3 regions of the Comamonas sp. SY3 genome follow, and region 2 is predicted to be linked to each of the others. Evidence: predicted binding sites of a transcription regulator. Region 2 holds the regulator's gene; each other region holds the start of a gene.
The links. Region 2 encodes NrdR, which represses ribonucleotide reductase genes. Its sites were predicted from a motif close to CACNANATNTNGTG; they were not measured.
Positions count from the first base shown of each region.

Region 1: a site for NrdR is predicted at 5,714-5,727, ahead of nrdA (class 1a ribonucleoside-diphosphate reductase subunit alpha). Genes of this name have one in related genera too.
Region 3: a site for NrdR is predicted at 4,675-4,688, ahead of ACCQ08_RS16625 (ribonucleoside-diphosphate reductase subunit alpha). Genes of this name have one in related genera too.

Region 1 is NZ_JBGTYN010000002.1:125,169-132,200, reverse strand. Features, by position in the region: gene ACCQ08_RS03635 (hydantoinase/oxoprolinase family protein) at 1-1,405, opposite strand, end outside; gene yfaE (class I ribonucleotide reductase maintenance protein YfaE) at 1,845-2,147, opposite strand; gene nrdB (class Ia ribonucleoside-diphosphate reductase subunit beta) at 2,144-3,277, opposite strand; gene nrdA (class 1a ribonucleoside-diphosphate reductase subunit alpha) at 3,292-5,553, opposite strand; gene ACCQ08_RS03615 (hypothetical protein) at 5,793-6,077, opposite strand; tRNA gene ACCQ08_RS03610 (tRNA-Pro) at 6,050-6,126, opposite strand; tRNA gene ACCQ08_RS03605 (tRNA-Pro) at 6,389-6,465, opposite strand; gene infA (translation initiation factor IF-1) at 6,545-6,793, opposite strand.
Region 2 is NZ_JBGTYN010000001.1:6,861-13,892, forward strand. Features, by position in the region: gene ACCQ08_RS00010 (DUF748 domain-containing protein) at 1-497, opposite strand, end outside; gene ACCQ08_RS00015 (lytic transglycosylase domain-containing protein) at 1,699-2,670, shown strand; ZMP/ZTP riboswitch at 2,796-2,958, shown strand; gene glyA (serine hydroxymethyltransferase) at 3,016-4,260, shown strand; gene nrdR (transcriptional regulator NrdR) at 4,281-4,772, shown strand; gene aroC (chorismate synthase) at 4,850-5,953, opposite strand; gene ACCQ08_RS00035 (CoA transferase) at 6,002-7,032, opposite strand, start outside.
Region 3 is NZ_JBGTYN010000013.1:89,415-96,446, forward strand. Features, by position in the region: gene ACCQ08_RS16615 (histone H1) at 1-329, opposite strand, end outside; gene ACCQ08_RS16620 (ribonucleotide-diphosphate reductase subunit beta) at 525-1,634, opposite strand; gene ACCQ08_RS16625 (ribonucleoside-diphosphate reductase subunit alpha) at 1,695-4,592, opposite strand; gene ampD (1,6-anhydro-N-acetylmuramyl-L-alanine amidase AmpD) at 4,989-5,603, opposite strand; gene ACCQ08_RS16635 (sigma-54-dependent transcriptional regulator) at 5,635-7,032, opposite strand, start outside.

The DNA.
Region 1 (7,032 bases), on a different contig from region 2:
GCACGGCATGCAGTGGCGCCGCGCCGCCGTAGGCGATCATCGTGTAGGCCTCCAGGTCCTGGCCGGACTCCACCGCATGCATGCGCGCGGCATTGGCCATGTTCTCGTCCACCACCTCAGCCACCGCGTAGGCGGCGCGTACCGCATCCAGGCCCTGGGCCTGGCCCACATGGGCGTCCATGGCTTGTTCGGCAGCGGGCATATCCAGCCGCATGCTGCCGCCGGCAAAGCGGGCCGGGTCGAGCTTGTGCAGCAGCAGATCGGCATCGGTTACCGTGGGGCGTGCGCCGCCCCGGCTGTAGCTGGCCGGTCCGGGCTCGGAGCCGGCGCTCTCGGGCCCCACGCGCACCTGGCGCATATCGTCCACATGCGCGATGGAGCCGCCGCCCGCACCGATCTCGATCATCTCGATGACCGGGATCGAGATCGGCATGCCGCTGCCCTTTTTGAAGCGGTAGCTGCGCGCGACTTCAAACACCCGCGCCGTCTTGGGCACATGCTGGTCGATGAGGCAGATCTTGGCGGTGGTGCCACCCATGTCGAAGGAGACGACCTTGTCCTGGCCATACTTGGCCGCAAAATCGCTGGCGTAGATGGCGCCGCCGGCCGGACCGGACTCCAGCAGGCGCACCGGGAATTCGGCAGCATTGGCCAGTGACATCAAGCCGCCACCCGAATGGATCAGGTAGAGTGGGCAGTGCATGCCTTCTGCCACCAGCGCCTGGGCCAGGCGCTGCAGATAGGAGGACATCAGCGGCTTCACATAGGCATTGGCGCAGACGGTGTTGAAGCGCTCGAACTCGCGGATCTGGGGCGAGACCTCGCTGGAGATGGACACCGACAGCTGGGGCAAAGCCTGGGCAATCAGCGCGCGCACCCGTTTTTCATGGACCGGGTTCTTGTAGCTGTGCATCAGGCCCACGGCCACGCTTTCGTACTCGCCCCGGCGCAGCTGCGCAATCACATCCTGCACCTGTGCCTCATCGAGCGGCTGCAGCTCCTGGCCCTTGGCATCAAGCCGGCCCCGCACGGTAAAGCGGTGGTTGCGGGCAATCAGCGGTGCGGGCAGCTGGATGGCCAGGTCGTACTGCTCAAAACGGCCCTCGTTGCGCATCTCGATCACATCGCGAAAACCTTCGCTGGTGATGAAGGCGGTCCTGGCACCGCGCCGCTCGATCAGCGAATTGGTGGCCAAGGTGGTGCCGTGGATCACCGTGCCGATCTGCGATGGCGCGATCCCCGCCTGGGCCGCCGCCTGCTTGAGGCCTGTGACGATGGCGCGCTCGGGCTTCTCATAGTCAGTCAGGACCTTCTCACTGAACAGGACGCCATCGACCTCCAGTGCGATGTCTGTGAAAGTGCCGCCGATATCTGCCCCGGCGCGTATGACTTGGCTTGTTGCCATCTGGTATCTCCGAATCATGCAAGCTGTGTGGATCAGAAGCTCTGATCTGGCAGCGATGATCAAGCGATCGCGCAGTCGGCGCAAACAAGAAATTCGAGGGCGGGCACAAGCCAGGCTTCGCGGGTAAAAACCATTACGCGCTAACCCGGTGGCCCTGCACAGCCACAGTGCATGCATGCCTGGTTTTTGACCGTCCCTGCACCAGGCCTGCGCGCTGCTGCACCAAGCGGTGGCGGCCTGTACCCATCAAGGGGCGCAGGGGCAGTCAAGCGGCCATCCAGCCCCTTAAACCCTGCTTGTGTAAAGTTCGCCAGAGCAGCAGGGGAACGTGCTGGCGGCAGGCATTGCTGAGACAAAAAGCTGTCATTGCTGTGCATCGCAGGCAGCAAAAAAAAGGCCCCAAGCTCAGCATGGGGCCTGCGCACAGAACGGCAGAGACCTACAGATCCAAGGCCAGCTGGCTCTTGTCGTCGGCGCTGGTTTCCAGTTGCCGGAGACTGCACTCCACCTTGATGGGGGTCTTGACCACGCAGCAGCAGGGAACCACTTCATGGGGCCCGACAAAGGCCAGCGGCTCCTGGGTGTAGACGACTTCGCCCTCGACCAAGGTGAGGCGGCAGCTGCCGCAATAGCCACCACGGCACTGGTATTCCACGTCGTGGCCAGTGCGCTCCAGCGCTTCAAGCAGGGTCTCCCCTGGCAGCACGCGTATGAGGGTGTCCGTGGTGCTGACCGTAGTCACAACTCGATTCCGCTCAGGTCATCCAGCGAGACTTCGGCGTTGATCTGGCCCACCAGGTAGGAGCTCAGCTCCACCTCTTGCGGGGCCACCTGCACGGTGTCGGACGACAGCCAGGTGTTGATCCAGGGGATCGGGTTGCTCTTGGCGTTTTCGAACGCGGGTTTGAGGCCGATCGCCGACATGCGGATATTGGTGATGTACTCCACGTACTGGCTCAGAATGTCCTTGTTCAGGCCGATCATCGAGCCGTCGCGGAACAGGTACTCAGCCCACTGCTTTTCCTGCAAGGCTGCGGTCTTGAACATCTCAAAGCATTCCTGCTCGGTCTCTTTGGCGATCTTGGCAAAGTCCGGATCGTCCTGGCCCGAACGCATGATGTTGAGCAAGTGCTGGGTGCCGGTCAGGTGCAGCGCTTCATCGCGGGCGATCAGGCGGATGATCTTGGCATTGCCCTCCATCAGCTTGCGCTCGGCAAACGCGAAGGAGCAGGCAAAGCTCACATAAAAGCGGATGGCCTCCAGAATGTTCACATTCATCAGGCACAGGTACATCTTCTTCTTGAGCTGGTACACATCGATCTCGTGCACCACGCCATTGATCGTGTGGCTGCCCGGGCCCAACTGGGCGTGCAGCATCGCATCACGGATCAGGTCGTCGTAGTACGACGAGATGTCGCCCGCGCGCAGCTTGATGCTCTCGTTGCGCATGATGTCGTCAAAGATCACCGATGGATCGTTGACGATGTTGCGCAGGATGTGCGTGTAGGAGCGCGAGTGGATGGTCTCGGAAAACGCCCAGGTCTCGATCCAGGTCTCCAGCTCCGGCAGCGACACCAGCGGCAGGAAGGCCATGTTGGGGCTGCGCCCCTGGATCGAGTCCAACAGGGTCTGGTACTTCAGGTTGCTGATGAAGATGTGCTTTTCGTGGTCAGGCAGGTTCTGGTAGTCGATCCGGTCCTGCGTGATGTCCACTTCTTCAGGGCGCCAGAAAAACGAGAGCTGCTTTTCGATCAGCTTCTCGAAGATCGGGTACTTCTGCTGGTCGTAGCGGGCGACGTTGACCGGATTGCCAAAGAACATCGGTTCCTTGAGCTGGTCATTGTCGACCTTGGAGAAGGTGCTGTATGCCATCGCCTTCTCTCCGCTTAGATCTTGCAGGCGCCGCTGGCGCAGTCGTCTTCTGCAGCCGCGCCCTGCATGTCTTCGGCACCATCACGGGTGTTGTGGTAGTACAGGGTCTTGACACCCAACTTGTAGGCCTGTAGCAGGTCCTTGAGCAGTTGCTGCATCGGTACCTTGCCGTCGGCGAAGCGCTGCGGGTCGTAGTTGGTGTTGGCCGAGATGGACTGGTCGACAAACTTCTGCATCAGGCCCACGAGCTTCAGGTAGCCATCGTTGTTGGGCATTTGCCAGAGCAGTTCGTACTGGCCCTTCAAGCGATCGATCTCCGGCACCACCTGGCGCAGGATGCCGTCCTTGGACTGCTTGACCGAAACAAAGCCCCGTGGAGGCTCGATGCCATTGGTCGCGTTGGCGATCTGGCTGGAGGTCTCCGACGGCATCAGCGCGGTCAGGGTCGAGTTGCGCAGACCATGGGTCTTGATCTCGGTGCGCAGCGTTTCCCAGTCGAGGTGCAGGGGCTCGTCGGTCAGGCCGTCGATGTCCTTTTTGTAGGTATCGATCGGCAGGATGCCGGCGGCGTAGTTGGTTTCGGCAAAGGCGGTGCAAGGACCGAATTCACGCGACAGCTGCACCGATGCCTTGAGCAGGTAGTACTGGATGGCTTCAAACGTGCGGTGGGTCAGGCCATTGGCCGAACCGTCGGAGTAGCGCACACCATTCTTGGCCAGGTAGTAGGCGTAGTTGATCACGCCCACGCCCAGCGAGCGGCGCTTTTCGGTCGCAATGCGGGCAGCGGCCACCGGGTAGTCCTGGTAGTCCAGCAGGGCATCGAGTGCGCGCACGATCAGGTCGGCCAGCTCTTCGAGCTCGTCGGTCGATTCCAGCGCGCCCAGGTTGAAGGCCGACAGGGTGCACAGCGCGATTTCGCCGTTCTCGTCCTTGATGTCTTCGAGCGGGTGGGTCGGCAGCAGGATTTCCATGCACAGGTTCGACTGGCGCACGGGAGCGACGGCCGGGTTGAACGGGCTGTGCGTGTTGCAGTGGTCCACGTTCTGGATGTAGATACGGCCGGTGCTGGCACGCTCTTGCATCATCAGCGAGAACAGCTCCACTGCGGGCAAGGTGCGCTTGCGGATGGATTCGTCGCTCTCGTACTTGACGTACAGCTCTTCGAACTTGTTCTGGTCGGCAAAGAAGGCCTCGTACAGACCGGGCACATCATGGGGCGAGAACAGGCTGATGTTCTGGCCCTTGATCAGGCGCTGGTAGAGCATGCGGTTGATCTGGATACCGTAGTCCAGATGGCGGATGCGGTTTTCTTCGACGCCACGGTTGTTCTTCAGCACGAGCAGCGACTCGGCTTCCAGGTGCCACAGCGGGTAGAACAAGGTGGCTGCACCGCCGCGCACGCCGCCTTGCGAGCAGGACTTGACGGCCGACTGGAACATCTTGAAGAAAGGCAGGCAGCCGGTGTGCTGCGCCTCGCCGCCACGGATCTCGCTGCCCAGCGCGCGGATGCGGCCACCGTTGATGCCGATACCGGCGCGCTGCGACACGTACTTGACGATGGCGCTGGTGGTGGCATTGATGCTGTCGAGGCTGTCGTCGCACTCGATCAGCACGCAGGAGCTGAACTGGCGCAGCGGCGTGCGCACGCCCGACATGATGGGCGTGGGCAGCGAAATCTTGAAGCGCGAGACGGCATCATAGAAGCGCTTGATGTACTGCAGACGGCGGTCGGCCGGGTACTTGGCAAACAGGCTCATCGCAACCAGCACGTACAGGATCTGCGGGCTTTCGTAGATGCGCTTGGTCACCCGGTTCTGCACCAGGTACTTGCCTTCGAGCTGCTTGACTGCCGCGTAGGAGAAGTCCATATCGCGCCAGTGGTCGATGAAACCATTGATCTCGTCGTACTCTTCGCGGCTGTAATCGGCCAGCAGATGGGGATCGTACTTCTTGAGCTCGGTGAGCTTTTGCACATGCTCGTACAGATGCGGCGGCTCGAACTGGCCGAACGCAATCTTGCGCAGGTGGAAGATGGCCAGGCGCGCTGCGACGTACTGGTAGTCGGGCGCGTCTTCGGAGATCAGGTCGGCGGCGGACTTGATGATGGTTTCATGGATCGCATCGGTGCGGATGCCGTCATAGAACTGGATATGCGACTGCAGCTCGATCTGCGAGACCGACACATTGCTCAGGCCCTTGGCCGCCCAGTCAATCACTCGGTGGATTTTGTCCAGGTCGATGGGTTCAACGCGACCGTCACGCTTGGTGACTCTCATAGTGCTTGTCTGGTTCATTTGCGATGTTTCTAATGGGATAAAAAACGCAGGACCACGGGCGCAAGACGCAGCTATCCCGCGCCAAAACGCGCCCGGCATCGCAGGCGCGCAGTGGCTGGAGGAAGACCAGCATCGGATAACCAGTGGGGGAAGCGGTGGACACTACATATGGTGTCTATGGGATTGAGTGTACGCTACCTGTAGCGTTCCTGGCAGCAAAAAAGCAGGCCCAATTTCTGCTAGGCAAAGCCTGTTTCAGCGAAGAATGCAGCAAAATCAACGTGCATCGGCTCGGAAAATATATGTATCCAGCCGGATACATTCCCCGCCCTGCGCAAGGGCATCGCCAAGCCATGTTGACGGCGATCGCCATCTGGTGAATGGCTTGGGCGATGGCGCCCTGGACCCACTGGGATGGTGGGGCGCAACTGGCCTTTTTGGAACTGCCCAAACGAAAAACCTGCTGCACTTGCGTGCAACAGGTTTTCAATAGGAATGGTCGGAGCGGTGGGATTCGAACTCACGACCCTCTGCTCCCAAAGCAGATGCGCTACCAGGCTGCGCTACGCTCCGACTAAGCCGCTATTGTATATCGAGCCGCAGCCCCTTCTGGCGAAAAATGATTACTTTGACAACTTTTTAGCGGATCGGATGGTTGCCAGGCAGCCGCCCTGCCCGCTGCGCAGCATGGGCCTCGGCGCTGCACCCAGCGCCCCACCTTGGCCGGACTGTCAACCAGCGTTGCCAGCGCTTTAACAATACAAGCCGTATCGAATCGCGAATCAGCAAAACAAAAAACCTGCTGCATTTGCATGCAACAGGTTTTTAAATGGAATGGTCGGAGCGGCGGGATTCGAACTCGCGACCCTCTGCTCCCAAAGCAGATGCGCTACCAGGCTGCGCTACGCTCCGACTAAGCCGTTATTGTAACCAGGGTTTGGGCTGCTGCATTTCGTATTTGACGATTTTTTTACAGCGGCCCTGCATCCGGTCAACGTTGGGTAGGTGCCGGGCCGCGGCCTGGCAGGTGACGGAAAGTGATGCGGCCCTTGCTCAGATCGTAAGGCGACATCTCCAGCGACACCTTGTCACCGGCCAGAATGCGAATGTGGTGCTTGCGCATTTTGCCGCCCGTGTAGGCAATCAGCTCGTGGCCGTTGTCCAGCTTCACGCGAAAACGCGAATCCGGCAGCACTTCGGTCACGGAGCCTTGCATCTCAATCAGTTCTTCTTTAGCCATATAAGTCGACGAATCCTTGTCTAGTGGTGCATGAACGAAACCGGTTCGCCATGCTGTTCTCTGTGCCACCAACAAGCGGTGGCTCTCTCCATGGTTCGGGATGGTCTTGCCAGCTCTCACCTCCCAGGGGGCAAGCGCCGTGCCAGGCCACTCAGCGAAGCGGCCATCAGCGGGCCCGCCAACGGGCCCCAACAACCAGCATCCCGCACACGATGTACCGCGCAGCTGCCAGGCAGCCA
Region 2 (7,032 bases):
CCGTCCTTGAGCTCGATGTTGTAGAGCGCAAAATGCGCCGTCTTGCCGTCATCGGGCTGGGGCTGCGGGCTGCGCAGCTTTTGCAGCACCTCGTCAACATCAAACTCGCCGGGTGCGGTTTGCGCCAGGCGCAGCACCGGCTTGTCGACCTGGATCGCGTCGAGCACCGGCGCCAGCCGGAAAACGGACTGGATATCGGCATCCACATAGAGGCGCTCGACCGCGAGCATGGCCGGGCTGTCGGGCTGGGGGCCCGCGATCTGCAGGTCGCGCACCGTCAGTTCCAGCGACCAGGGCTTGAACTCCACCGCGCCGATATGCACCGCCCGCCCCAGCTTTTCGGTGCCCAGCTTCTCACCCTGGGTGCGCATCAGCCAAGGCAGCAGCAGCCACGACAGCGCCCACAGCAGCAGCAGCGCCAGCAGACACCATCCCAGCCGGCGCAACCAGCGCACCGCTGCGGTCTTTTTCTTGTTTGTTTCTTGCGTTTCGCTCACGGCGACGTTCCTCAATCAGCGCCCATACGGCCACAACAAGGCCGGTTGGCAGTACCAAGAGCCATTGTGCCCAAATAAGCTGCCGCAGCGGCATTGGCTTAGCACACAAAAGCGCGATCTGTGGCGGGTTCACAATCGTTCAAAACTGGCTGGCCTGTCCCAGAAGAATGCAAGCCTGCATATATATAGAGTAAAGACCTGGTTTCCATGGAGACCTGCAAGGGCTGCAGCGCGCCGGAGCGGCGGCGCCCTGCCCTGCCGAACGCGAAGAAGCTTGGCGGTGTGACCTGGCCGGTCCGGGCGCGACCGACCGGCCTGCCCGCCCGAGTCGCCTGCGAGCCGCCTGCGTGCTGCCGCACGCGACGCGGCCCAAAGGGGACGGCAAAAACACCACGCCGATGATGAATTTGGGCGTCCGCGCTATTTTTACCCAGACACAAATACCAAAAACCTGATGGGTTTCTGGGTTATTGTGGCTTTTAACCTGGTTTTTATACAGTTTTTTGGCAATTTACTGTGAAACCGGTGGCCGCTGCGATGACCGTTTGATGACGCGAGGCCCCTGACCCAAATCAAGTCAGCAATCGCCTTGTCGGCGCGGGTCCGACAACCCTGTCAGTCCCCCGCTTCGGCTGGGCGGCTGTCACCGCTGATACGCGAATGGAACCGCAGCTTTGCATAAAAACAGAGCAGAAAAGCTGCGCGGCATTTGATAAAGATTGACTTTTCACCGAATCATTCATGCCAATCACGATATTAAAAACATTAAATACAGACTATCAAGACCGATTCCACACGCCCTGATGGCACCCAGGAGGTGGTGCTTTTTCTGCCGGACATACGGCGCGCTGCGGCCCGGTCGCCACCGACCGGATCCGCGCCGGCAGCGCGCCGCTATACACGTTTTTTTATTACTTTTTTTTCTAATTTCGCCATTCAATAGTGTTGACTGTGTATTAAGCAAGCTTCTAGAATTCAGCCCATTGCATTGATTGCTGATTTTTTAGTCAACACCCTCCCGGTGTTTTGATCGTAGCCCCTGACACGCAAGAGCGTGCATGAAACGACAAGGGCCGTCTGCTGCGCAGATGGCCTGCCGGTGGCCGCACAGGACAGTGCGGCCCCACCCTGCCAGACCCCCGCCCGACGTAGAACCTACCGGGCGCTTGGAGGTGGCGGGACTTTGAAAGGAAAAAACCCTATGACGGCTCCCGCGCAAGTGGATGCCGGTGTGCGCTCGTTGAGCGCCACCATCAGCCGTGGTCTGATGACCATGGCACACAACAGTTTTGCTTTGATCGGTCTGGTGGTGGCGTTCTGCGCCCTCACCCTGGTGTCGCGTGATGACCTTCGCCATGCGGGCGAAGCGCAGTTGCGCAGCTGGTTGCAGGCACGCACGCAGGCGCCGGCGGCTGATGCCGCTATTGCCGATGCGGACGTCAGCGCCGCCGATGATGCGGCAATGATGGCCGCCGTGGACCGCGCCACTGCCAGCAATCCCCAGCAGTTGCCCCGCAACCAGGCCAATGTCGCCTACTGGCTGGCCAAGAAATACCGGGTCGCACCCGAGCCACTGGCCGTGCTCGTCTCTGAAGCCTACCAGGTGGGCAAGGACACCAAGCTCGACCCCACCTTGATCCTGGCGATCATGGCTGTGGAATCGAGCTTCAACCCCTTCGCCCAGAGCTCGGTGGGTGCGCAAGGCCTGATGCAGGTCATGACCAAGATCCACACCGACAAGTACGAGCACTTCGGCGGCCACTTTGCGGCCTTTGACCCGGTGACCAATCTGCGGGTGGGTGTCAAGGTGCTGCAAGAGTGCATTGAACGCGCTGGCTCGCTCGAAGGTGGCCTCAAGTACTATGTGGGCGCTGCCAACCTGCCCACCGATGGCGGTTACGCCGCCAAGGTGATGGCCGAGCATTTCCGCATCAAGCAAGTCGCCGAAGGCCGCAGCAATACCCCCAAGGCACCGGTGGCTCCCGCCGCCAAGCCATCGCTGTCTGCCCAGGCAGATATGCCGGCAGCAGCCGCTACCGTGGCCGACAAGGCCAAGGCGGCCAGCAACAGCGCTGCTGCCGCTGCCGCCGAGACGGTGGCGCTGGCTGACAAGCCCGCTGCGCTGCCTGCCGCTGCCAAGGCAGAGGCCACCGCCGTGGCCATGGGCTCCTGAGCGCGGGCTTTCATCCCACCCCCTGGCAAAGCACCCCTTGAGGGTGCTTTTTGCTTGGGGCCTGGTCTTTACTGGAGAACGCGATAAACCCATTGCCTCCAGCGCGCTGTGGCCTCGGCTACACTAGCCGGGTACGCGACTGGCGATAGACATCTGTATGACCGGATTGTTGACGTGGAATGCAGGCCCGGCCTGCAGCAACCACCGGGGAGCGTACCGTGCAGTGCCAGGGCGGGCCCATCGCCCCCCGCACCCGCCACGTGTTAGCCGTGCGCCTGGGCAGCCCCTGTTTTTGCCACCCTCAACGTTGGCAGGCAGGGCTCACTTCTGACTCCAACGACCGCCATGTACCAACGCAACATCCTTGTCGAACAGACCGACGCCGAACTCTTTGCAGCCATCCAGGCCGAAAACCAGCGTCAAGAGCAGCACATCGAGCTGATCGCCAGCGAGAACTATGCCTCCCCTGCCGTGATGTGGGCCCAGGGCACCCAACTGACCAACAAGTACGCCGAAGGCTACCCCGGCAAGCGCTACTACGGCGGCTGCGAATTTGTCGATATCGCCGAGCAACTGGCCATCGACCGCGTCAAGCAGCTGTTTGGCGCTGAAGCGGCCAACGTGCAGCCCCATTGCGGCGCCTCCGCCAACGAAGCAGTCTTCCTGGCCTTCCTCAAGCCCGGCGACACCATCATGGGCATGAGCCTGGCCGAAGGCGGTCACCTGACCCACGGCATGCCGCTGAACATCTCCGGCAAGTGGTTCAACGTCGTCTCCTACGGCCTGAACGCGAAGGAAGAGCTGGACTACGACGCCATGGAAAAGAAGGCGCACGAGACCAAGCCCAAGCTGATCATCGCTGGCGCTTCGGCCTACTCGCTGGAAATCGACTTCGCCCGCTTCGCCAAGGTGGCCAAGGATGTCGGCGCGATCTTCATGGTGGACATGGCCCACTATGCCGGTCTGATCGCCGCAGGCGAGTACCCCAACCCCGTGCCCCACGCTGATGTGGTGACGACGACGACCCACAAGAGCCTGCGCGGCCCACGTGGCGGCGTCATCCTGATGAAGGCCGAGCACGAAAAGGCCATCAACTCGGCCGTGTTCCCCGGCCTGCAAGGCGGCCCGCTGATGCACGTGATCGCTGCCAAGGCTGTGGCTTTCAAGGAAGCGCTGTCGCCCGAGTTCAAGGCCTATGCCCAGCAGGTCAAGACCAACGCCCGCATCGTGGCTGAGACCCTGACTGAGCGCGGCCTGCGCATCATCTCCGGTGGCACGCAAAGCCACGTGATGCTGGTGGACCTGCGCGCCAAGGGCATCACCGGCAAGGAAGCCGAAGCCGTGCTGGGCGCTGCCCACATGACGATCAACAAGAACTCCATCCCCAACGACCCGGAAAAGCCGATGGTCACCAGCGGTATCCGTATCGGTACGCCCGCGATGACCACCCGTGGTTTCAAGGACGAAGAAGCGCGCCTGACCGCCAACCTGATCGCCGACGTGCTGGACAACCCCCGTGACGAGGCCAACATCGCTGCCGTGCGCGCAAAGGTCAATGCCCTGACCGCACGTTTCCCCGTCTACCGTTGATCTGAGCAGCGCCCGCGCCTATGAAATGCCCCTTCTGCAGCCATCCCGATACCCAGGTGGTGGAGACCCGTGTTGCAGAAGACGGCGGCTTTGTACGGCGCAGGCGCCAATGCGGCCATTGCGAAAAGCGCTTCACCACCTACGAGCGGCCCGAAGTCAGCCTGCCGGTCATCGTCAAGAAGGACGGCCGGCGCATCGACTATGACCGCAGCAAGCTGCGCGGCTCCTTCAGCCTGGCGCTGCGCAAGCGCCCGGTTCCCATTGACAAGGTGGACATGGCACTCGAGCATGTCGAAGACAAGCTGCGCACCCTGGGTGCGCGCGAGGTGCAGACCCATCTGATCGGCGAGCTGGTGATGGCCGAGCTGCAAAAGCTCGACAAGGTGGCCTACATCCGCTATGCCAGCGTCTACCGCAGCTTCGAGGACATTGACCAGTTCAAGTCCATCGTCGACGAGGTGACCACCCCGCCGCCGCCGGCCAAGAAGGACAGCGCCCGTAAAAAGGACTGAGCGATAAAAAAAGCGAACCCCAGGGTTCGCTTTTTTTCGTGGGTGCGCCAGACCGGTGCCGGTCCGGCCCCTGCGCGTCAGGACTGCGGCGCCTCCGCAGCGATCGGGCCCACATCCAGCTGCACATCGCTGTTCTGCGCGCGGTGGCGCAGCGCATGGTCCATCAGCACCATGGCCAGCAAGGCCTCGGCAATCGGTGCGGCGCGGATGCCCACGCAGGGGTCGTGCCGGCCCTTGGTGATTACTTCGGTGCTGTTGCCCTCGGTATCGATGGACTCGCGGGGGCTGATGATCGAGCTGGTCGGCTTGATGGCGATGCGGATCTCGATGTCCTGCCCGGTGCTGATGCCGCCCAGAATACCGCCGGCATTGTTGCTGCGAAAGCCCTGGGGGCTGAGCGAATCACCGTGCGTGGTGCCACGCTGGCCCACGCTGTCAAAACCAGCGCCGATCTCCACCGCCTTGACGGCGTTGAGGCCCATCATCGCGTAGGCGATATCGGCATCGAGCTTGTCATACAGCGGCTCGCCCAGGCCCACCGGCACTCCGCTGGCCTGCACCCGGATCAGCGCGCCGCAGGAGTCGCCCGCCTTGCGCAGCGCATCCATGTAGTCTTCATAGCGGCTGACATCGGCCACCGGTGCAAAAAACGGGTTGTTGGGCACATGCGCCCAGTCCTCGAACGGCAGGGCCACCTCGCCCACCTGCAGCATGCAGGCGCGGAACGCGGTGCCGAACTTCTCCTTGAGCCACTTCTTGGCCACGGCGCCGGCCGCGACGGTGGGTGCCGTCAGCCGGGCCGACGAGCGGCCGCCACCACGCGGGTCGCGGATGCCGTACTTGTGCCAGTAGGCATAGTCGGCATGGCCCGGGCGAAAGCTCTGCGCAATATTGGAGTAGTCCTTGCTGCGCTGGTCGGTATTGCGGATCAGCAGCGCAATCGGCGTGCCCGTGGTCTTGCCCTCGTAAACGCCCGAGAGAATCTCCACGCTGTCGGGCTCATTGCGCTGGGTGACAAATTTGCTGGTGCCGGGGCGGCGGCGGTCCAGATCCTGCTGGATGTCTGCCTCGCTCAACGCCATGCCCGGCGGGCAGCCGTCAATCACGCAGCCAATCGCCGGGCCATGGGATTCGCCAAAGTTGGTAACAGTAAATAAGGTGCCGAAGGTATTGCCGCTCATAGCCCGCCATTATCACTGATGCCAGTGCCCCACACAGCCCCGCAGGGCTCACCAGCAGGGCTGGTCACCCCCGGGCGGCTGGCCGGCATGGGGCCAGCCACTGGGCAGGCCCTGCAGCACTGCGCTGTGGCGCACCGCGCGCAGCCGGCCAAAGCCGGTGTCCACCGTTTCCAGATAGGCCGCTGGCGGCACGCTGGCGGGTGCCGGCGCAGCCGATACCGGCCGCTGCCCCATGGATTGCAGCCACTGCGCCACGCGCGCCAGCGATACCTGCACATGCCAGCTGCCGCCTTGCGTCACCTGGCGGTACAAGGCCGCCTGGATGCCAAAGGCCAGCAAAAAGCCCGCGCTGTAATCCAGAATCTGCAGCGGCAGCGCCCGCAGCCCTGCACTGCCAAAAGCCTGGCCCTCGGCCCAGTTGATGCCGCAAACGGTCTGCACCAGCGAATCGAAGCCACGCCGGTCGGCCCAGGGGCCGCTGCGCCCATAGGCCGACAAGCTGGCATACACAATGCCGGGCCGCAGCCGGGCGACAGACTGCGGCTCCAGCCCCAGCGCATCCAGCGCGCCAGGCCGGTAGCCTTGCAGCAGCACATGGGCCTGGCCCAGCAACGCGGCCATGGTGCGCTGGCCTGTCTGCGTTTTCAGGTCCAGCAACGCCGAGCGCTTGCCCCGGCTCATATCGGCAATGGCGTCGATATTGGGCAGGCCCGGGCCATTGACCATCAGCACATCGGCCCCTTGCGCGGCCAGGCTGCGGGCGGCCACGGGTCCGGCCAGAATGCGGGTCAGGTCCAGCACGCGCAGGCCATCCAGCGGCCGGTGCCGGGCAGGTGCAGGCCAGTCACGGGCTGCGGCGGGCTGGCCGCTGTCCAGCGGCGTGATGGACACCAGGGGCTGCGCTGCCACCGCCGCACTTTGGGGGTGGGCCTGCCAGGCCTGCGGGCTGCGGGCGGCTGAGACCACCAGACCGAGCGCTGCGGCCCGCTCTTCCACCGCCTGCGCCGTCCAGCCTTTGAGCGCATCGGCCACCGCCTGGCGCGGGGTGGCTGCGCCGGTGGGCAGGCCCAGCAGCCGCA
Region 3 (7,032 bases), on a different contig from region 2:
GCTGCGGCCTTCTTTGCCGGAGCTGCGGCCTTCTTGGCAGGAGCAGCAGCCTTCTTCGCAGGAGCGGCAGCCTTCTTCACGGCAGTCTTGGCGGCTGCGGTGGATTTGGTTGCGGGCTTGGCGGCGGTCTTCTTTGCGGCGGCTGGCTTAGCAGCTGCCTTTTTGGCAACGGCCTTGGCAGCAGGCTTTGCAGCTGCCTTGGTGGCGGCTGGCTTGGCAGCGGCCTTTGGCTTTGCAGCAGCCTTGGGGGCGGCTGCCTTGGTTGCGACTGCCTTCTTGGCAGTTGCCTTGGTGTCAGCAGTTTTCTTGCTTGCTTTGGACGTTGCCATGCTCTTCTCCTTCGGGTCAATTTAGAAAGCAGACTTCATGCCTGATTGAATTCGACACGAAGTTTTGATAGCAAACTGAATTGTGCATCAGCTGCTAGCAACTGGCATAGTGCAAACCTCAATAAAGACGCCAAATTTCACAGTTTTCTCTCAGGAAAACCACATTCTGACGGGGTTTGCACATCAAGGTCGGCGTCAATCCCAGGAAAGCGCGCCGCCGGACTGGTATTCGATGACGCGGGTCTCAAAGAAATTTCTCTCTTTTTTCAGGTCGATCATCTCGCTCATCCACGGGAACGGATTGTCCTCGTTGGGGTACAACGCATCGAGGCCGATCTGCGTTGCGCGGCGGTTGGCGATGTAGCGCAGGTAGCCTTTGAACATCGCGGCGTTCATGCCCAGCACACCTCTGGGCATCGTGTCTTCTGCGTATTGATATTCAAGTTCGACTGCTTGAATAAACAAGGCCTTGATCTCGTCCTTGAATGCAGCAGTCCAGAGGTCAGGGTTCTCCAGCTTGAGCTGGTTGATCAGGTCGATGCCGAAGTTGCAGTGCATGGACTCGTCGCGCAGGATGTACTGGTACTGCTCGGCCGCGCCGGTCATCTTGTTCTGCCGGCCCAGCGCCAGGATCTGCGTGAAGCCCACATAGAAGAACAGGCCCTCCATCAGACAGGCAAACACGATCAGGCTTTTGAGCAAGGTCTGGTCCGTCTGCGAGGTGCCGGTCTGGAAGTTGGGGTCCATGATCGCGTCGATGAACGGGATCAGGAAAGCATCCTTGTTGCGGATCGAGGGGACCTCGTTGTAGGCGTTGAAGATCTCGGATTCATCCAGCCCGAGCGACTCCACGATGTACTGGTAGGCATGGGTGTGGATGGCTTCCTCGAATGCCTGGCGCAGCAGAAACTGGCGGCACTCGGGCGCGGTGATATGGCGGTAGGTGCCCAGCACGATGTTGTTGGCGGCCAGTGAATCGGCCGTGACGAAAAAGCCCAGGTTGCGCTTGACGATGCGGCGCTCGTCCTCGGTCAGGCCATTCGGGGATTTCCACAGCGCGATGTCGCGCGTCATGTTGACCTCTTGTGGCATCCAGTGGTTGGCACAGGTAGCCAGGTATTTCTCCCAGGCCCATTTGTATTTGAACGGCACCAGCTGGTTGACATCGGTCTTGGCGTTGATGATGCGCTTGTCGGCGGCGTTGACCCGCTTGAACATCGCTGCAGGTGGTGGTGCAGCGGGCAGCGCAGCAGTGGCTGCGAGCGGTGCCAACGCGTCGATGGAATCTTCTTCAAAGCTCAGCATGGGTGGTGCGCTCCTGGTGGGGGCCGGTGTGGTGGTTCAGGTTCGGACGATGTGCGGGAGTCACTGGCAGGCTTCGCAGCCGGGATCATCCATGGCGCAAAAGCGGATGTCGGTGCCGGGCGCGGTGGGCTGGGCAGCGGCCGCGGCTGCCACCGCTTGGGCTGCGGGCGCGGCCTGGCTGCTGGGCACGGCATTGAGTACGCGGCTTTGGATGGTGGACTTTTCAGCCTGCGTGGCGCTGGTGGTGCGCAGGTAGTACGTGGTCTTGAGGCCGCGCACCCAGGCGAGCTTGTAGGCATCGTCGAGTTTCTTGCCCGATGCCCCTGCCATATAGATATTGAGACTCTGCGCCTGGTCTATCCATTTCTGCCGCCGCGAGGCCGCTTCCACCAGCCAGACGGGATCGACTTCAAAGGCCGTGGCATACAGGGCCTTGAGCGCATGGGGCACGCGGTCGATGGGGCGCAGCGAGCCCTCAAAATGCTTGAGGTCCATCACCATCACGTCGTCCCACAGGCCCAGCTTCTTGAGGTCGCGCACCAGGTACTGGTTGATCACGGTGAACTCGCCCGAGAGGTTGGACTTGACCGACAGGTTGCCAAACGAGGGTTCGATGGAGGCATCGACACCGACGATGTTGGAGATCGTGGCGGTGGGTGCGATGGCCACGCAGTTGGAATTGCGCATGCCGTCCTGCGCGATCTTGCGGCGCAGTGCTTCCCAGTCCAGCTGCATGCTGCGGTCCACCTGGACATAGTCGGCATGGCCTCGGGCCTGGGCGAGCAGGTCCAGCGTGTCCAGCGGCAGAATGCCCTGGCTCCACAGCGAGCCAGGGTAGCTGCTGTAGACACCGCGCTCGCGCGCCAGCTCGGTCGATGCCCAATAGGCGTAGTAGCAGACCGCCTCCATCGAGGTGTCGGCAAACTGCACCGCCGCATCGCTGGCGTAGGGGATGTGCAATTGGTAAAGGCTGTCCTGGAAGGCCATGATGCCCAGACCCACCGGGCGGTGGCGCAGGTTGGAGTCGCGCGCCTTGTCCACCGCGTAGTAGTTGATGTCGATGACGTTGTCGAGCATGCGCATGGCCGTGGCGACGGTGCGCTTGAGCTTGTCATGGTCCAGTGCCAGGCCGCCTTGCCCGTCATCTTTCAGGTGGCGCGCCAGGTTGACCGAGCCCAGGTTGCAGACGGCGGTTTCCGTGTCGCTGGTGTTGAGCGTGATCTCGGTGCAGAGGTTGGAGGAGTGCACGACGCCCGCATGCTGCTGTGGCGAGCGCAGGTTGCAGGCATCCTTGAAGGTGATCCAGGGGTGGCCGGTCTCGAACAGCATGGACAGCATCTTGCGCCACAGATCGACCGCCGGCAGCGTCTTGCTCAGCGCCAGTTCGCCGGTCGCGGCCTGGGCCTCGTAAGCGGTGTAGGCCCGCTCGAAATCCTTGCCAAAGCGGTCGTGCAGGTCAGGAACGTCCGAGGGTGAGAACAGGGTCCAGGTCCCTTTTTCCATGACCCGTTGCATGAACAGGTCGGGAATCCAGTTGGCGGTGTTCATGTCATGGGTGCGGCGGCGGTCATCACCGGTGTTCTTGCGCAGCTCCAGAAACTCCTCGATGTCCAGGTGCCAGGTCTCCAGGTAGGCGCAGACGGCGCCTTTGCGCTTGCCGCCCTGGTTGACGGCGACGGCCGTGTCGTTGACCACCTTGAGAAAAGGCACCACGCCCTGCGACTCGCCATTGGTGCCCTTGATGCGGGCACCCATCGCACGCACGGGGGTCCAGTCATTGCCCAGGCCCCCGGCAAACTTGGACAGCAGCGCGTTCTCGCGGATCGCATCGTAGATGCCGCCCAGGTCATCGGCCACCGTGGTCAGATAGCAGGACGACAGCTGCGAGCGCAAGGTGCCGCTGTTGAACAGGGTGGGGGTGGACGACATGAAGTCGAACGACGAGAGCAGGTCATAGAACGCAATGGCCCTTGCATTGCGGTCGTCCTCCTTCAGCGCCAGGCCCATGGCCACGCGCATGAAGAAGGCCTGGGGCAGCTCGATGCGCTGCTTGCGCACATGCAGGAAATAGCGGTCGTACAGAGTCTGCAACCCCAGGTAGTCAAACTGCAGATCGCGCTCGGGCTGGAGGGCTGCGGCCAGGCGCGGCAGGTCGAAGTCCAGCATCTCGGGCGCAAGCAGTTCATGCGCGACACCTTGCGCGACAAAGCCGGGGAAGTAGCTGCGGTAGGCCGCGCCCATGTCGGCACTGCTGACATCCTGGCCGATCACTTCGCGCGTGATGGTGTGCAGCAGCAGACGCGCGGTGACAAAGCTGTAGTCGGGGTCTTTTTCAATCAAGGTGCGCGCTGCCAGGATCGATGCCTTGAACACCTCGTCCATCGGAACGCCGTCGTAGAGATTGCGCAGGGTCTCGCTGAGGATCGGTGCTGGGTCGACGTCCTGGCCCGGCCCCTGGCATGCGGCCGCAATGCGGTCATGGAGTTTTTTGACGTCGAGCAGCACCGGCTGGCCCCGGTCCTGCACATGCAGGCTGACATGGGCGGGTGTGTGCTGGGCCTGCAACTGCGCGCGCTCCTGGTTGCGGCGCTCGCGGTACAGCACGTAGGCCCGCGCGACCTCGTGGTTGCCGCCACGCATCAGACCCAGCTCCACCTGGTCCTGCACATCTTCGATGTGAAAAGTGCCGCCGCTGGGGCGCGAGCGCATCAGGGCGCGTACCACCGTGTGGGTCAGGTTCTCGACCACTTCGCGAACGCTGGCCGATGCCGAGCCCTGGCTGCCATGGACGGCCAGGAAGGCCTTCATGATGGCGGTGGTGATCTTTGCAGGCTCGAAGGGGACAACTGCGCCGTTGCGCCGCATGATCTGGTAGTCCGGCAGTACGGTGAATCCATCCAGGGTGCGGGAGCTGGTGGCCGGTGCGGCCTGTAGCTCGGAAAGCGAAGCAGCGCTCATGATGTCCTCTCAGTGGGTGCAAAAAACCGGAGAAACAGCGCTGTGGTATGCCGGTATCACCAAGCCTCTGGAAACCGCATCACACTACATGTAGTGTTTTCTTGAGCGCTGGACACTACCTGTAGTGTATGGGGCATTGCGCATTTTGTGTGCAGGGGCTGTCGCCATGCTGCGCAGCAAAACAGCGGCAACTGCGCATGGCGTCGTCATTTGGGCATGCAAACCACCGCTGTGCGTGTGTTGCGGGGCGATCCCCGTTGCCAGCCTGCGCAAAACGGGGCCAGCGCACAGAAAAAATAATTTTTCAAACAGGAGAAAATCCCACATTTCGCAGGCGTCTGGGCCTGCAAAAATGCCAACGCGCGGCGAAAAAGGGCCTTTGCACCGATGGCAGATCTACAGCCCGATGGAAGGTGGAAACATCGCGGCAGGCCAGTCCAGCTCCTGCTGCAGGCGGCGCCAGGAAAAGCCGGGGCCGGGATCGTTCTTGCGGCCGGGCGCGATGTGTTCGTGGCCGGCGATATAGGCAATCGCATACTGCGCGCGGATCTGCTGGCACAGCTGCACCAGGCTCTGGTACTGCGCCGGCTCGAAGGTCTCGCCCTCGAGGCCTTCGAGTTCGATGCCGATGGAGTCGTCATTGCAGCGCGGCCGCCCGCGCCAGAACGACTGGCCGGCATGCCAGGCGCGTTCGTCGGCACTGACAAATTGCCACACGGCCCCTTCGCGGGTGATGAAGAAATGCGAGGAGACCTGCAGCCCGCGGATGGTCTGGAAGTACGGGTGCGCATCCCAGTCGAGCTGGTTGGTGAACAGGCGCTGCACATCGCCCGTGCCGTAGATGCCCGGTGGCAGGCTGATCGAGTGGACGACGATCAGATCGGTGCAGGCGCCGCCGGGGCGGGGCCCGAAGTTGGGCGAGGGGCACGGCGTGGCCGTGCGCAGCCAACCCTGGTGCCAGAGCGCGGCATGCGCCGCCGCCGGGGGGCGGGCGTCCGCGCCGGGCGGCATCTCGGGCAGGTCTTGGGGCATGGCGTCAGTCCTAGGGCTGTACCCCATCGCTGGGATCGTGGATCTGCAGCCGTTCCATGCGGTAGCGGATCTGGCGCAGGCTGATGCCCAGCCGGTTGGCGGCGGCTGTGCGGTTGAAGCCGAACTCCTGCAGCGCACGCACGAGGATATCGCGCTCGATGGCATCGAGCCAGGCCTGCAGATCGGCTGGCAGATCCTGCGGAAGGGGAAAGCGCTCGCCGTGGGCCGGTAGCGCCGAGGGGACGGGCGGTGCTGCGGCCACCCGTGGCGCGGCGGGCGCCAGGTAGGCAGGGGTCTGCTCGGCAGCGATGCTCTGAACTGCAGCGTTCGCAGGCCCCCCGGAGCGCGCAGGCTCGATATGCAGAAACGGCCCGTCACTCAGCGCGACAGAGCGCAGCAGCAGGTTCTCCAGTTCGCGCACGTTGCCCGGCAGTGCGTGGCCGGCAAGCGCTTGCAAGGCCTCCGGGCCGAGCTGGGGCACTGGCTGGCCGCTTTCGTGGGCAATGCGCGCAAGCAGCACCTCGCACAGCGCCGGCAGATCCTCGCGGCGTTCGCGCAGCGGCGGGATGAAGATATCGATGACGTTGAGGCGGTAGTACAGGTCCTGGCGGAACCGCCCTGCCTGCACATCGGCGGCCAGGTCACGGTGGGTGGCGCTGACGATGCGCACATCAACGGCTTCCTCCTGCTGGGCACCCAGCGGCCGCACCTTGCGCTCCTGGATCGCCCGCAGGAGCTTGGCCTGCATCGCCAGCGGCAGCTCGCCGATTTCGTCGAGGAAGAGCGTGCCACCATGGGCGGCCTGGAAAAAGCCGTCCCGGTCCTGGTTGGCGCCCGTATAGGCCCCTTTGCGGGCTCCAAAGAATTCGGCTTCGAGCAGGTTTTCAGGGATGGCGCCGCAGTTGACTGCCACCATCGGGCCACTGGCGCGCTGGCTGCGGCGGTGCAGCGACTGGGCTACCAGCTCCTTGCCGGTGCCCGACTCGCCGCGCACCAGAATGGGTGCCATGCTGCCGGCCACCTTGGCAATGCGCTCGCGCACCTGCTGCATGACCAGCGAGGGGCCAATAAGTTCGCGCTGCGAAGCGTCTTGCGGCAATGGGGGCGTGCCCGGCTGCGCCGGCGCTTGAAAAGCGGCCGGCGACGGGGCTTGCGCAGGCGCATCCTGCAGCCCCTGGCTGGCCGATGCCACCACCTGGCGGAACTGCTTGAGATCGACGGGCTTGGTCAGGTAGTCAAATGCCCCCTCGCGCAACGCCGCGACCGCGTTGTCGGCCGAGCCGTAAGCGGTCATCACGATGGCGCGCTCGCTGCGGCTTTGGCGGCGCAGGTCCTGCAGCAGCTCCATGCCCAGGCCGTCGGGCAGGCGCATGTCGGTGATCAGAATCTCGAAGCGGCGCTGTTGCAG